Regions from separate parts of the Pseudomonas sp. NPDC078700 genome, predicted to be linked through region 1. Evidence: riboswitches for the same ligand, from Rfam matches in the RefSeq annotation. Region 1 holds a riboswitch; the other holds the start of a gene.
The links. A riboswitch is a leader RNA that binds a small molecule or an ion and turns the genes downstream of it on or off. The one in region 1 is predicted to bind cobalamin.
Positions count from the first base shown of each region.

Region 2: another riboswitch for cobalamin. It lies ahead of ACIGCM_RS17715 (TonB-dependent receptor domain-containing protein); the one in region 1 lies ahead of cobO (cob(I)yrinic acid a,c-diamide adenosyltransferase).

Region 1 is NZ_JBITUI010000002.1:794,931-802,613, reverse strand. Features, by position in the region: gene cobN (cobaltochelatase subunit CobN) at 1-1,754, opposite strand, end outside; gene cobW (cobalamin biosynthesis protein CobW) at 1,758-2,822, opposite strand; gene ACIGCM_RS09480 (DUF1636 family protein) at 2,841-3,203, opposite strand; gene ACIGCM_RS09475 (ABC transporter ATP-binding protein) at 3,200-3,988, opposite strand; gene ACIGCM_RS09470 (FecCD family ABC transporter permease) at 3,985-4,995, opposite strand; gene ACIGCM_RS09465 (ABC transporter substrate-binding protein) at 4,992-5,837, opposite strand; gene cobO (cob(I)yrinic acid a,c-diamide adenosyltransferase) at 5,837-6,442, opposite strand; cobalamin riboswitch at 6,620-6,830, opposite strand; gene ACIGCM_RS09455 (energy-coupling factor ABC transporter permease) at 7,124-7,683, opposite strand, start outside.
Region 2 is NZ_JBITUI010000005.1:53,863-61,545, forward strand. Features, by position in the region: gene ACIGCM_RS17700 (MFS transporter) at 1-82, shown strand, start outside; gene ACIGCM_RS17705 (cobalamin-binding protein) at 82-885, shown strand; gene ACIGCM_RS17710 (APC family permease) at 1,068-2,441, shown strand; gene ACIGCM_RS17715 (TonB-dependent receptor domain-containing protein) at 2,587-4,509, opposite strand; cobalamin riboswitch at 4,604-4,822, opposite strand; gene dxs (1-deoxy-D-xylulose-5-phosphate synthase) at 4,857-6,758, opposite strand; gene ACIGCM_RS17725 (carboxyl transferase domain-containing protein) at 6,896-7,683, opposite strand, start outside.

The DNA.
Region 1 (7,683 bases):
AAGGGATAAAGGTGCGGCATAGGCCCGAAAATCAGATCCGGCCAGCAGTTTTCGCTGAGCGCCACGCTCTTGCCCGGCAGCCATTCCAGATTACCGTGCTTACCGACATGGACGATTGCGTCACAGCCCCAACTGCGCCGCAACCACAGGTAGAACGCCAGATAATAGTGCGGCGGAGCCAGGTCCGGGTCGTGATAGTTGGCATAGGCGTCGAGCTGATAGCCTCGTGCAGGCTGGATGCCCACAAACACATTGCCCATGCGTAATCCGGCAATCATAAAGCGGCCCTGACGGAGCATGGGATCGGCCTCGGCAGCCCCCCAGCGCTCGATAATGGCGTTGCGATTGACCTCAGGCAGATCAGCAAAAAACGCCAAGTAATCAGCCAACGCCAGACTCTGCTGAGCCGGACGCAAGGCCCATTGCTCAGCGTCGTTGGTGATCCCCTGTTGCAGCAGACGCATGAGGGCATCACCGTCTTCAGGGATATTCTCAACCCGATAATTCTGCTCATGCAAACGCTGGAGGATGCCAATCATCGAGGCTGGTGTATCCAGCCCGACACCGTTGCCAAGGCGGCCTTCACGGGTTGGATAGTTGGCCAGAATCAACGCCAGTCGCTTGTCGGCATTGGCCAAGCCACGCAACCGACACCAGCGCTGCGCCAACTCGCTGACGAAGGCAATGCGCCCGGCCTCGGGTTGATACTCCACGATATCGGTTTGGGTCAGCTCACTGCGCTGACCAAGCCCTTTGAAGCTGATTGCACGCGTGATAATCCGTCCATCAACCTCAGGCAGCGCCACATGCATGGCCATGTCTCGCGGCTGCAAGCCATGTGCATCAGCACGCCAACTGGCCTCATTACCACCGCAAAGCACTACTTGCAGTACCGGGATATCCCCCACTAAAGCATGATCGCCAGGATCATCCATCGCCGAGGCGGCAAAGGCGGTGGTATTGAGAATCAGCGCCACACTCTGCTCAGTACAGAGTTGCCGCAAAGCCTCCAGGCAGTGGCCATCTTTCAGCGACAGCAATGCAATCGGTAGCGGGTTCAGACCATGGGCCAACAGGCTATCGCACAGCGCGGCGAACACCTTGGTATTGCCCGCCTGTAAATGCGCTCGATAAAACAGTACTGCAACACAGGGCGCATCTGCCAGCCAACGTGCCTGAACATCTTCCAGCACCGCGACATCGCGCTGCGAATCAAACAGCGCGAATGGCGGCAGCGCTCGCGGCGGCAATGGTTGGGCCGACAGTTGGAAAAACTGCGCGCCGATAAACCGATACAGCTCACGGGCGTTGCCCGGTCCGCCTTCGCGCAGATAGCGCCAAAGCTGATGACAAACCGCCGGCGCCACAGTGCTCAGCGCCGTAAGGTTGTGATCCTCGGTCATATCGCCAGAGAACATTGCCAGCGCAATGCCCTTGCGCTGGCACAGGCTGACCAACTGCTCAGTCCCGTAGGGCCAATAACTCTCGCCGCCCAAGTGATCGATGACTATCAAGCGCGCGTGCTGCAGCACCTGATCCAGATACAAATCGATCGACGCATGCTGGCGCAGGTGCAGCAGGTTCGCCAAACGCACAGACGGAAAATCCGCCTGTGGACAGGCCGCTGCCAGCAACGCCAGCGTCGTATCGGCGGCGCTGAGGATGACAATATCGGCAGGGTCTTGTTCGACCGTGGTGAGGGTCGCACCGCTGTCATCGACGTATCCACCGGGCAGCGCGGTCAGCATATGCATCGCTTAACCTTCGACCACCGCGGCCTGTAACGCTTGCTCCAGAGCCGCTGAGTCAAGGTTCTGGCCAATCAGAACCAAGCGCGTGACAGGGGTTTCATCCGCAGCCCAACGACGGTCGAAATATGCATCAAACCGTTGGCCTACACCTTGTACAACCAAGCGCATTGGCTTGTCGGCAAGAGCCACGAACCCTTTGATACGAAACAATGTGTGCTGCTCAACAAGGTCGTGCAAGACGCTAAGCAGACGCTCACGGTCTACCACAGGCAAATTGACGACCACTGAGTCGAACTGGTCATGGTCGTGGTCGTGCTCATCACCTTCACCGTGATCGTGATGGCTCTGACGCTGGTCAATGGTTGTCTCCGAGGCGCTGGATAATCCAAGGATCAAATCAAGATCGAGTCGCCCCTGATGACTGGTGACCAGCTTGACCTGTGCCGGAACTTCCTCACGCACCAAGGCTTCGACGCGCGCCACGGACTCAGCATCGGTCAGATCAGTCTTACTCAGAACCACCAAATCGGCGGCCAGCAACTGGTCTTCGAACAGCTCGTGCAAAGGCGACTCGTGATCAAGGTTCGGATCGGCACGACGTTGCTCGTCAACCGCTTGAGGGTTGGCGGCAAACTGACCGGAAGCGGCAGCTGGCACGTCGACCAGGGTAACCACCGCATCGACGGTGCAAGCGTTCTTGATTTCTGGCCAGTTGAACGCCTGTACCAAGGGTTTAGGCAACGCCAGGCCGCTGGTTTCGATGAGGATATGATCGATGTGATCACGACGCTCGATCAGCTCACGCATCACCGGGTAGAACTCTTCCTGAACGGTGCAACACACACAACCGTTGGACAATTCGTACAGTTGGCCAGCGCTCTCGGCAGCCTCATCATCACAGCCGATACCACAACCACGCAGAATGTCGCCATCAATCCCCAACTCGCCAAACTCGTTGACGATAACCGCAATGCGCCGGCCATTGGCATTATCCAGAATGTGACGCAGCAAGGTAGTTTTACCGCTACCGAGAAAGCCTGTGACAATAGTGACGGGGATCTTGGCGGACATAACAAGCACTCCAGTGAGTCAGTCTTCGAGCACGGGAATTCGTGCGATAAATTTACCTTTGATACCGCTCGGCCAATTGCGAAATGGGACCTGACCGGTTTCAGAAAGTTGGTACTGGCGGGCGTAATCAAGCAGTGCCGTAGCCGCCTCAGGCTCGGCCTGAAAATCACCGAGTACGTAGGTGATTTTGCCGGGCGCGCGTAACAGTCCTGCGCAATGCCGCTGGCAAGCCATCAGGCAGCGAGTGCGCTGAATGCGCAGTTCATCGTCAGCCTTGAGCTGACGCTCGACCTCACGAACAAAGCGGGCACCGGGCCGCTCTGCCTCAGGCTGGGCAGCGTCGTACCCACAGGTCTCGCAAAGCGTCAACGTGACGGTCATGGATGTTCCTCATCAGGGCGACAGGTCCAGGGCAACACAAACGCTTCCTGCTCATGCTCGCCAAGCATTGCGTGCACGCGGTACACCTGTTGCAGATTCTTGGGGGTAAGCACTTGGCGCGGGGGGCCATAAGCAATCAGGTTGCCGTGGTCGAGTAATAACAGGCGGTCGCAAAAGCGGCTGGCCAGAGTAAGGTCATGCAGAACCACCAGCGCGCTGCGACCTTGGGTGCATTGGCGGCGTAACAGCGCCATGACATTTAGCTGATGAAATGGATCGAGCGCAGCGACTGGTTCATCGGCGAGCAACAGTGGGCAACCAACCGCCAAGGCCCGAGCCAACCGAGCACGGGCGCGTTCGCCACCGGATAACTGATCAAATCGTCGCGCAACTAATCCGCTCAAGCCCATCTGCGTGATAGCGGCGTCGACTGCTTGCGCATCGTCGGCACTGCTGCGCTGCCATGGCGACCGGTGGGGCAAGCGGCCGAGCGCCACGTAATCACGCAACAACAGGGGCCAGCCACTGCTGTCACCTTGCCCAAGGTAAGCCAGACGCAGAGCACGCTGGCGAGGGGTCAGGGTTTGCAACACCACTGCATCCTGCTCGATCAGCCCGGAGTAAGGCATCAAGTGAGCAATGGCCTTGAGCAAACTACTTTTGCCCGCGCCATTGGGGCCAATAATGCCCAGCAACTCACCCGCAGCCAGCGCGAACGACAGATCATTGACCCGGTTTTTACCGTCAATCGCAACGCTTAGCTGTTCAATGCGTAAGCCGCTCATGATGCAACCAACCGTTGACGCAGCAACAGAACAAGAAAGAACGGTGCGCCCAGTAAAGCGGTCACCACACCCAGCATCAGTTCCTGTTCACCACTGACCACACGCAGCAAGATATCAGCGGCCAGCAACAGCACAGCGCCGCCAAGGGCACTACTTAATAGCAAGCGTGAGGGGTGGTAACCGACCCATTTTCGCAGCAGATGTGGCACCACTAGGCCAATAAACCCAATAGCGCCGGTCACCGCTACACTGGCGCCAACGCACAGCGCTGTGCCGAGAATGATCTGCCCCCGCAAACGCGGCAGGCTGACCCCGAGGCTGCTGGCCTCGTCCTCGCCAAGGGTCAACGCATCCAGTTGCGGGCCACAGGCCAGCAGCAATAAAACACCTGCCGCAATAAATGGCAGGCACAGGCGGATATCCGCGAAGCTGCGGTCACTCAACGACCCCATCAGCCAGAGTACGATGTCCTGCATATCGGTTGGATTGGGTGCCAGGCTGATGGCTAATGATGTGAGTGCCGAGCACAAGGCAGACAGCGCGATACCAGCAAGAATCAGGGTGAGATTACTCGCACGACGACGCGCAATCAGATAAAGCACCAAGGTTGCCAGTGCTGCGCAACTCATGGCCGCAACCGGGAGCAACCAAGCACTGAATGCAGTAAGCCCGTAGTACAAACACACCACCGCACCCAAACTGGCGCTGGAGCTGACGCCAAGCAAACCGGGTTCAGCCAAGGGATTGCGCAGCAGCCCTTGAAGGGCGGCACCCGCGGCACCCAGCGAAAGCCCTACCAGGATTGCCAGAATGACCCGCGGCAGACGAATCTGGTTAACGATAATCTGATGCTGCACGGCAACATCGGCCAGATCAGCGCTGGAATCTGCCGACCGCAGCAGGGCTCCAGCAACATCTGCGAGGCCAAGCGGCACGGCACCAATGGTCAACGACAGCAGAAACAACCCCAGCAGGATTACCAGCAGCAATGCGTTTAAGCGGCTCATTGCTGCCCCAACTGCAGCGCAGTCAGCGCAGTCAGCGCATCGATCTGCGCTGCTAAACGCTCGGCACTGAAGATCAGTTGCCAATCACTGCAACCCCAGCGATTGCCTTCAACCTGCAACACCGGACGGGTCGCTGTCAGTTGCTGCAGGAACGGGTGGCGCGAAAACGCTGACTTGGCATAACCTCGATCGATCGGCATGTCGGCACTGACGAAGACATCGGGCGGCTGGCGCACCAAGTCTTCCAGATTAAACCGTCCCCAACCGCTGCGCCCCAACGCGGCTTGATGGTTGATTACTCCCACCGCTTGAAACACGGTATCGACATAGGTGTCGCGCCCGGCACTGCCACCGTTAGGCCGCAGATACAGCGCACGCAGCGGTCGGGGATGTTGCTTGAGTCGATCAAGCCGCGCCTGGACGTCAGCAAGCAGCGCCTCACCCTCTTCTACGCGCCCTAGTTTTGCCGCAACCAGCCGCGTACTGGCGAAGATCTGCGCCCAGGTAGTGGGGTATGGCACCACCACGACCTCGATGCCATGCTGACGCAATAACTCAGCTTGATTGTGGCTTTGCCAGCGCCTTGAAGCGAGGACCAGGTCCGGGTGCAGCGCAATGATTTCCTCGCTGCTGGCATGATTCACCGGCACCCTTTGTGCCTGTCCGGCCATCGAGGACAACTGCGGGTCACGGCTCTTGCTCGACACCGACAACAATTGCTCTGGCGCAGCAAGGCGCAACGCCAACATATCGGCACACTGATTAGTCGAGACCACTCGCGGCAGCGCTGCCGATACGCCAGGCACGCAGAGTACTGCAACCAAAACGAGCCAGGCTCGCATCAGAAATCAATGCCCATCTGCGCCCGGACACCCTGTTTATAGGCATGTTTAACGTCGCGGATTTCACTGACGGTGTCTGCCAGCTCAACCAACTCGGGCTTAGCCGCGCGACCGGTGATGATAACGCTCTGCAGTGGCGGACGCGCCCGAATCGCCTCCAGCACCATTGAGGTGTCGAGGTAGTTGTATTTGAGCATGTAAGTCAGCTCATCGAGCAGCACCAGATTCAAACTGGGGTCCTGCAACATCTTTGCAGCATGTGCCCAGGCTTCATCGGCTGCCGCCTTGTCCTGATCCCAGTCTTGGGTGTTCCAAGTGAAACCGGTTGCCATGGCGTGGTACTCAACCAATGGCGCATGCTGACGCAAATAGGTGATCTCGCCGGATGCCTGAGTGCCTTTGATAAACTGCACCACACCAGCGCGATGACCATAGCCAAGCGCGCGGTACAAAGTCCCGAAGGCTGAAGTGGTTTTACCCTTGCCATTACCGGTGATCAGAATAACGATGCCCCGCTCTTCTTGGGCACGTTCGATACCGGCATCGACCACGGCCTTCTTACGTTGCATCCGCTCATTGTGGCTGCGTTTTTTGTCATCATCGATCACTTGGCGACACTCCTGAAATCAGAAAATGCGCACGCGACTAGGCGCACACAATTCAACGGAGCGCAGCAACAGGGGATGGCAGGACGTGGCAATGCCAAGACCTGAAAGACAACTACTGGAAATATTTGCCCGCGAAGGCAATACACAGCATCGGCAAACCCACACCCCGGGGTACGCACCTATTGTCGATCAGGCCGGTCTTCTGGCTCGCCTTCATTCGCTAATCGCACCTTCCCGGTTGCCCAGTGGTATATCGCGATTGCATCAGGCTCTACAGCAGCGGGGGCTGCGCCGGAATACGCCATGTTTAACCATGCGATCACCGGACTTCCCGTTTCACCCGTTGCGCGGTTGCGCTCGGGGCACCTGTTCGATGCCACGCAGAGTACCCGAGTCGCCTATGCACGGCAACCGTTCAACAGGGCGTGACAGCTGGATCGAACGCCTCTTACAAAGGCGATTTCAGCTAGATCGAAGAATTGCACCCAGCAGCCATCGACTCGCAATTGGCAAGCATCGCAATCAAGTGATTGGGCTGTGCGCTAGCACCCGACGTGAGCGCTCGGTGCACGCGCAAAAATACAGCGCGACACCTGTCGGTCTTCAACCAGACAGGCATCAATCAAGCGTTCACTGCATGGCGCCAAGCATCCGCCTGAGCGCCGCAGGACTCACCCTTTAAGCAGGTTGATGCAGGCGCACATTAAACGCCGGACCACTGCTGTAACGGGCTAATGCCTTGGCACCGGCCAACACCGCCAGATCAATCAAGGGCTCGACAATAATCACCGTCATGTACGCCAAGCCAAAGGTGCCAACGCTGGCAAGGTTTTCCACACTAAAGCCGTGACCATAGAATGCCCAAAACGCGACCCACAGAACGATGCCACCCTGATACGCCGTCGACAGCGCCAGCACTTGACTGTAACGGGTGTCTACGTAGGCCGTGCTTTGCGGAATGATCCGTTGAGCCAAGGCATTAATCGCCCATAGCGGCACCAGTAACGTGGTCACATTCATGCCGTATTGAGGCAAGTCGAAAGGGGCAAAAAATACACCCTGGATCAACAAGCCAGCAGCCAGCCCAATCGCCGAGGCACCGGCACCAAACACCAATAACAGTGTAGAGCCCAGAATCAGGTGAACCTCTGACACCCCAACAGCATGGTGTGGCAAGACTTCAAAGAAACAGAACACCAGCGTAGTGGTAATCAAACTGCGTAGCAGTAGCGCCGCAA
Region 2 (7,683 bases), on a different contig from region 1:
TGAAGCGGTTCCGCTGATTCTGTTGACGCTGTCGAGCCTGGTTATTCTTTACCTCTACCGTATTCCCCGCCAGCTCAGTTAATGCGCTGTCTACTGCTGACTCTGCTGCTGACATTTGGTTTATCTGCGCCGGTGTTAGCGGCAGAACGAATTGTCAGTCTGGCCCCTTCGTTAACTGAAATCGTTATTGAGCTCGGTGCCAAGGCGCAGTTGGTCGGCGTACTCGACGGCGGTCCACGGCCTGACGCAGTGGCGGACTTACCCTCGGTTGGGCGTTATGCTCAGCTTGAGGTGGAAACCTTGTTAGCGTTGCAGCCTGATTTGATTCTCATGTGGCCCGGCAGCATCAGTCAGGCTCAGCGTCAGCAGTTGCAAGCCTTTGGCATCCCAATGCTTATTGCTGAGCCCCATACCCTAGCTACCCTCGCTGATCAGTTTGCTGAGATCGGTCAGCGCATTGGTCGGGCCAAGCAAGGTCGGCAACTGCAGCAGCTGTTCCACAAAGGCCTGACTGATTTGCGCAGCCGTTATCACCGTGAGCGGCCGCTGTCAGTGTTTTATCAGGTGTGGGATAAGCCGCTGTATACCCTCGGCGGCCAGCAAATTATCAGCGATGCTCTGCGCGTGTGTGGCGCTGAAAACATCTTTGCCAATCTGAAATTGCCGGCACCGCAAGTCAGTGTTGAAGCTGTTTTGCAACTTAATCCTGATGTGATTTTGGCTGGCAGCAGTGCTCAGTTGGAGGCCTGGCAGCGCTGGCCTAACATCAAGGCTGTGGCGCGCAAGCAACTGTGGCTAGTGCCGGATAAAGGCCTTGAACGGCCGAGCTTTCAAATGCTCAACGCGACCGCTCAACTCTGCCAAGTGCTCGCCAGAGCGCAGTAGAAGTGCGCGCCCAAGCCGACGCTATTCTAGCTAAAACCGACTGATTCGAGCCCCTTCCTTGCTTGCGCCCTTTGTTAGCCGTTAACCTGAAAACCTTGTGGCATCTAAGTCTGTCAGCTATTTGGGTGATACCAGATGCTTTAGACATGGATGGTTAAGTATTTTTGGCTCAAGGAGGAACCATGGTCAACAACACAAAATTTGCCCGCGTGCTGGGCTCCAAAGATGTCATCGCGCTAGCCTTTGGCGCAATGGTTGGCTGGGGTTGGGTAGTACTTGCCGGAACCATGATCAGCAACGCCGGTACAGGCGGCACAATGTTGGCCTTTGCTATCGGTGGTGCCGCGGTGATTATGATCGGCCTGGCTTATGCAGAGCTGGCGTCAGCCATGCCGCAAAATGGCGGTGAACACGTTTATGCCCACCGTGCGCTCGGTCCTGGGGCCTCGTTTTTCTGCACTTGGGCAATCATTCTTGGTTACGTTTCGGTGGTGGCCTTTGAAGCCGTCGCCTTGCCCACTGTGCTTGAGCAAATAGTCCCCGGATACAAAGCCGGGCTGATGTATTCAATCGCTGGCTGGGATGTTTATTTCACCTGGGCAATGGTGGGTATTGTCGGTGCAATCGGCATGACGTGGCTCAATATCCGCGGGGTAAAGGCCAGTGCAATGTTTCAAGCGGTGATTACCGTGTTGATCATTGTGGTTGGCATCATGCTGATCAGTGGCTCACTGTTCAACGGCTCGAGTGCCAACACTGAGCCGTTATTTGTTGGCGGAATGGGCGGGGTGTTTTCGGTCATTATCATGACGCCGTTTTTGTTCGTTGGCTTTGACGTTATCCCACAAGCGGCTGAAGAAATTGATTTGCCGTATCGCAAAATCGGCATCATTTTGATCGTTTCTGTTTTGATGGCCGTGGCCTGGTACATTCTGATTATGTATGCCACAGGGCGTGCCTTGGATGCCGAAGCCTTAGCGGGGACCAAGCTGGCGACGGCAGATGCAGCCACCGCTGTACTGGGCGGAGCATGGGCCGGGAAGCTGCTGGTGCTTGCTGGTCTGGGCGGGATTCTGACCAGCTGGAATGCATTTCTAATCGGCGGGTCGCGTGCGGTGTATGCCATGGCCGAAGCCAAAATGCTGCCCGCGTTCTTGGCCAAATTGCACCCCACTTACAAAACCCCGGTCAATGCGATTTTATTGATTGGTGCGCTTTCGATAGTTGCCCCTTTATTCGGCCGCCAGGCGATGGTGTGGCTGGTCGATGCTGGCGGTCTGGGTATCGTGGTTGCCTATTCGATGGTGGCGCTGTCTTTTATTGTGCTGCGTAAAAAAGAACCTGAGATGGAGCGCCCGTTTCGCGCCGGAAAAGGCCCATGGGTGGGGTATGTTGCGCTGATTTTATCCCTCGGCTTGGTGCTGCTTTACACCCCCATTGCACCTTCGGCATTGTTGCCAATCGAATGGGTTCTGGTGGGTGGCTGGTCGGCTGTAGGGCTCGCGTTTTATGTCTATTCGCGCAAGGTCTACGGTGTCGTCGACATCAAGCATTGATAGGTTTGCATCGACGGCTGTCGATTGTCACGGGGGGGCTAGTTTTTTCGGCCACCCTTTGCTGCCAATGATTTCCGCTTGATTTCGATACCGCGGTGGTCAAGCTTCACCTTGACCACCTGGCTACGCTTCTTTGGCGGCGTTGTTAGAGCTGCGGTGTCCAGGTCATTGAAACCAACGCGGTGCGCCCAGCTTCCTCGTAGTGGAAGGGGACTTGAGCGAAGGTGGTGCTATCGAAGGCTGTGCCGTTGGCCTGGTAGTAGTCATGGTCAAGCAGGTTGTCCAGCTTCAGATCAAAGCGCAGGTCGTTGGGGGCATTCCAGCCCGCACGCAGGCCCAGCACGCCGTAGCCCGGTATCTCTTGGCTATTGGCCAGGTCGTTGTAACTATGGCTGGCCACTAGCCAACTCGCGCCGACATTGAACTGACCGAAACTGCGGTCTATATCCGCCGTGAAGGTGTTTTCTGGACGACGGCTCAGGCGTTTGCCGTTGTTACCGCTGCCGCTGCTATTGCGCGCATCGACCAAGCTGTAGCCGAGGCTGGTGTGCCAGCCGAAAATTTGTTGTTTAAGCCCAATTTCCAGGCCGTGGATGGTCGCTTCATCAATATTTTCCGGGCGGAAGGCATCGATGCTGTTTGACTGATTGCCGTCCAGTGCATTGTTGGTGACGATCGCGTCTTCAATGCGGGTGTGGTAAGCGGAGATTTCCAATGAGCTGGTCGGCGACAAGCGCGAGCGCCACTGCAGCTCATAGCTGCGCGCCGTCTCCGGTTGTAAATCTGGGTTGCTATACACCGTACAACCAAAGCCGGGGAAACAATCGTCTGGGTAATACAGATCATTAAAGGTTGGCGCGCGGAAGGACTCGCTGTATGACGCAATCAAGTCGTTATCGTTATTCACGTGCCAAGTGAAGGCCGCATTCCAGCTGTTCTCGCTCCCAAAGGCTTCATTGTCATCATGACGCAGGCCGAGCTCAGTGCCGAACAGGTCGTTGTCATACCGGTGCTGAATAAATGCTGCTTTATTCCAGCGCGAGTTTTCGTTGAAGTCTGTCGAGCTGTTGAGGCGGTCTTCGTACCAGTCCAAGCCGAGCATCAGTTGTTGCTGCTCAGCAAACTCAATGGTGTTAAGCCAGCTGGCTTGGTCGCGGTAGGTATTGAATACTGAGCCGCCATAAGGGTCGTGCGACGTTTGGCGGTTCTCGGTATGACCCAGCTCTAGGCGTGACGTCCAGTTTTCGTTCAATTGCGCTTGCACATAAGCGCTGCCAGTGGATTCTTCAAAGTCAGTGTCGGCGGCCTGGGTCGGTGACAAGCTGTAGTCGTATTCACTCTGCCCGGACTGACGCAGCAGGTTAATACCGGCTTCAAGCCTGTCATTAAAGTTATGCGACAGGCTGAGGTTGAAGCCTTTGTTGCGATAGGCACTGTCTTCGCTGCCGATTAGATTGGTGCGCTCAAAGCCATCGGTTTCATCCAGCGAGGCTCCTAAGTCGAAGCGGGTCTGTTCGTCGCCGCCCGACAATCCCAGGCTGCGCTGCCAAGTGCCATAGGTGCCGTAACCTACTTTAAGGCGCGGGTGCAGGCCTTGTTCACCGCTGCGGGTAAAAATCTGAATGACGCCACCAATGGCGTCTGAACCATAGAGCGCTGAGCGGCTGCCACGAACCACTTCGATGCGCTCGATTTGATCAAGGTTGAGTTGTTCGAGGCTGGCTGTTCCGCTGGAACTGCCGGCAATGCGCTGGCCGTTGACCAACACCAAGCTTTGCGCTGTCGAAGTGCCGCGAATAAATATCCCGCTGAGTGAGCCGCTACCGCCACTGCGTTGGACGCTGACACCCGGCGTGCGAGCGAGTAAGTCAAGCACGTCACCGGCTTGTAGGCGTTCGATGTCTTTGCGTTCATAGACAGTGATAGCGGCGGTGGCTTTGCTGATCGGCTCTGCCTGACGGCCCGAGGTAATAACCAGAGGCGTGGCCTGATAAGGCTCGGCTGATTGAGCGGCCGTGGCCAGGCATGGGGCCATAGTGAGCGCCAAGTAAATGCGGGAAAACTTCATTAAACAACCTCAAAAGTACAATGCTTTTGAGGAGGGCAGGGACAAGCGCTGGCCAACAGAGACCCGCACTTGACGGTGATGCCCTCCGCAACACCAGTCAAAATTGCAACGAGGCAGGTCTCCGGGCTGCCGACAGCGTTTTTCACCTTCCCGGGCTAACCCAGTGGTTGTCGAAAAACGCTGTGCTGGGCTCAAGGGCTCAGCACTGTCGGTTACCGTTGCGGGGGCAGCGCAGGCATTGTCATAGACGCACCTGCTTCCCTTTTCACGCTGCGCCTTGCGGCTGACAGCGACCTCGGTCAATCACGATAAAACCCATTACCGAGTTTGCGGCAATGGGTTAGTTATTACTTGATAACAGCCAAACGCTGACGAATTGCCTGCTCGATACCCTTTGCATCAAGGCCGCATTCGGCAAGCATTTGTGACGGTTTGGCATGCTCGACGTAGAGGTCGGGCAGGCCAAGGTGGAGCACTGGCTTGAGCACATTTTCCTGTGCCAGAAACTCGCTGACTGCACTGCCAGCGCCGCCCATGATGCTGTTTTCTTCAATGGTTACCAGCAGTTCATGGCTGGCAGCTAGCTGGCGGATCAACGCCTCATCGATAGGCTTGACGAAGCGCATGTCGACAACAGTCGCATCCAGTGTTTCAGCGGCTTTCAAGGCTTCACTCAGTTGCACGCCGAATACCAGCATTGCCGTGCCGCTGCCTTGCCGACGGACAACGCCTTTGCCGATTTCCAACGGCTCAAGCCCGGCTTCAATGGTCGCGCCAGGGCCCGTGCCGCGTGGATAGCGCACAGCCGCGGGGCCGTCAAACAGGTGGCCGGTGGTAAGCATGCGGCGCAATTCGTTCTCATCGCTTGGGGTCATCACCAGCATGCCGGGGATGCAGCGCAAGTAGGTGATATCGAAGCTGCCCGCATGGGTCGGCCCGTCTTCACCCACTAAACCTGCGCGGTCAATGGCGAACAATACGTCGAGGTGCTGCACCGCAACGTCGTGAATCAGTTGATCATAGGCGCGTTGCAAGAAGGTCGAGTAGATCGCGACAACTGGCTTGCTGCCCTCACAGGCCATGCCCGCAGCGAGCGTAACCGCGTGCTGTTCAGCGATAGCCGTATCAAAGTAGCGGTCTGGGTATTGCTCGCTAAAGGCAACCAGATCGGAACCTTCTTTCATCGCCGGGGTGATGCCGAGCAGGCGCGAGTCTTGCGCTGCCATGTCACACAGCCACTGACCAAATACACTGGAGTACTTAGGGCCAGAAGGTTTTTTTGCGGCGGTTTGCGCAGCAGGACGATTGACCGGCTCAAGCTTGGTGATGGCGTGGTAACCAATGGGATCCGCCTCTGCCGGGGCGAAGCCTTTACCTTTTTTGGTGATGACATGCAGGAACTGCGGGCCTTCCAGGTCGCGCATATTGCGCAGCGTGGCCAGCATAGTTGGCAGGTCATGGCCATCAATTGGGCCAATGTAATTCCAGCCGAGTTCTTCAAACAGGGTGCCCGGAACCAGCATGCCTTTGGCGTGCTCTTCGGTTTTACGGGCGATTTCCCACGCGCCGGGAAGGCGCGAGAGTACTTTCTTGCTGCCTTCACGCATGCTTGCGTAGGTGCGGCTGGAAAGGATTTTCGCCAGATAATTCGACAGCCCGCCGACGTTGCGCGAGATCGACATGTCGTTGTCGTTGAGCACCACCAGCATATTGGCTTTAAGGTCAGAGGCATGGTTCAACGCTTCGAACGCCATGCCTGCAGTCAGTGCGCCATCACCTATGACGGCAACACTTTTACGGTTGCTACCCTGTATCTTGGCGGCAACCGCCATGCCCAGCGCTGCACTGATTGAGGTGCTTGAGTGGCCGACGCCAAAGGTGTCGTATTCGCTTTCGCTGCGGCGTGGAAAGGCAGCAACGCCGTCTTTTTGCCGCAAGGTGCTCATGCGCTCGCGGCGACCGGTCAGGATTTTATGCGGATAGGCTTGATGGCCAACATCCCATACCAAACGGTCATCTGGAGTATCAAACACGTAATGCAGAGCAATTGTCAGCTCGACCACGCCTAAGCCCGCACCGAAGTGACCACCGGTCTGGCCGACGGTGTAGAGCAAGTATTGGCGCAGTTCGTCGGCCAGGGTTTCCAGCTCGGCCTCACCCAATCGGCGCAGCTCGGTCGGCGTATTCGCACGGTCAAGCAAAGGCGTCAGCGGGCGTTCGCGGGGAATCTCTTGGAAAGTCGTCGGCATCAGGCGAATCGTTATTAATACAAAGATGCGCCAGTTTACCCGAAGCCCCGTGCAGTACCCAAATAAGAAGTGGCCAATCAGCACCTGTCTCTACCCCCAAGCCAGCACGCTGCTGGCTTGGGGGCGTAGTTTAGGCATCACCAGGTGTCGATAAAGCCACGTTTTTGAGGGTTATTTGCAGGCGCAGGCGTTGAGTTGAGGCCGCGAGTCAACCAGCTACGGGTTTGTTCAGGGTCAATTACCGCATCAATCTCAAGGAAGCTTGCCATATTGATCGCCTTGCCATTGGCATACGCCTTGGCGACCAGCTTGTCGAAGAGTTGCTGGCGCGCTTGATCTGACTCAGCCGCTGCCAACTCTTTGGCAAAGCCTAAGCGAACAGCACCTTCAAGGCCCATCGCACCGAATTCGCCACTGGGCCAGGCAACCGTAAACAGCGGTGAATGGAAGCTGCCAGCTGCCATCGCTTGTGCGCCCAACCCATAACCTTTGCGCAGAACGATGGTAAAGAACGGTACGCTGAGACTGGCAGCGGCGACAAACATGCGTGAGACGTGGCGCACTGTGGCTTGTTGCTCTGCTTGGGGTCCGACCATAAAGCCAGGGGTGTCGCACAACGACACCAGGGGAATGTCAAAGGCATTGCACAGCTGCATAAAGCGCGCGGCTTTGTCCCCGCTCACGGCATCAATGGCACCGCCCAAATGGGCAGGATTGTTGGCAAGCAAGCCAAATGGCTGACCTTCGATGCGGATGAATGCGGTGATCATGCCCGGTGCAAACTCGCGGCGCAGTTCCAGTACCGAGTCGTGGTCGGCAAGGGTTTCAATGACGTGGCGAATGTCATACACGCGCAAGCGATTCTCAGGAATCAAATGGCGCAATTGGCGTTGATCAGCGCAGTGCCAAGTGCTTAGCGCACCTT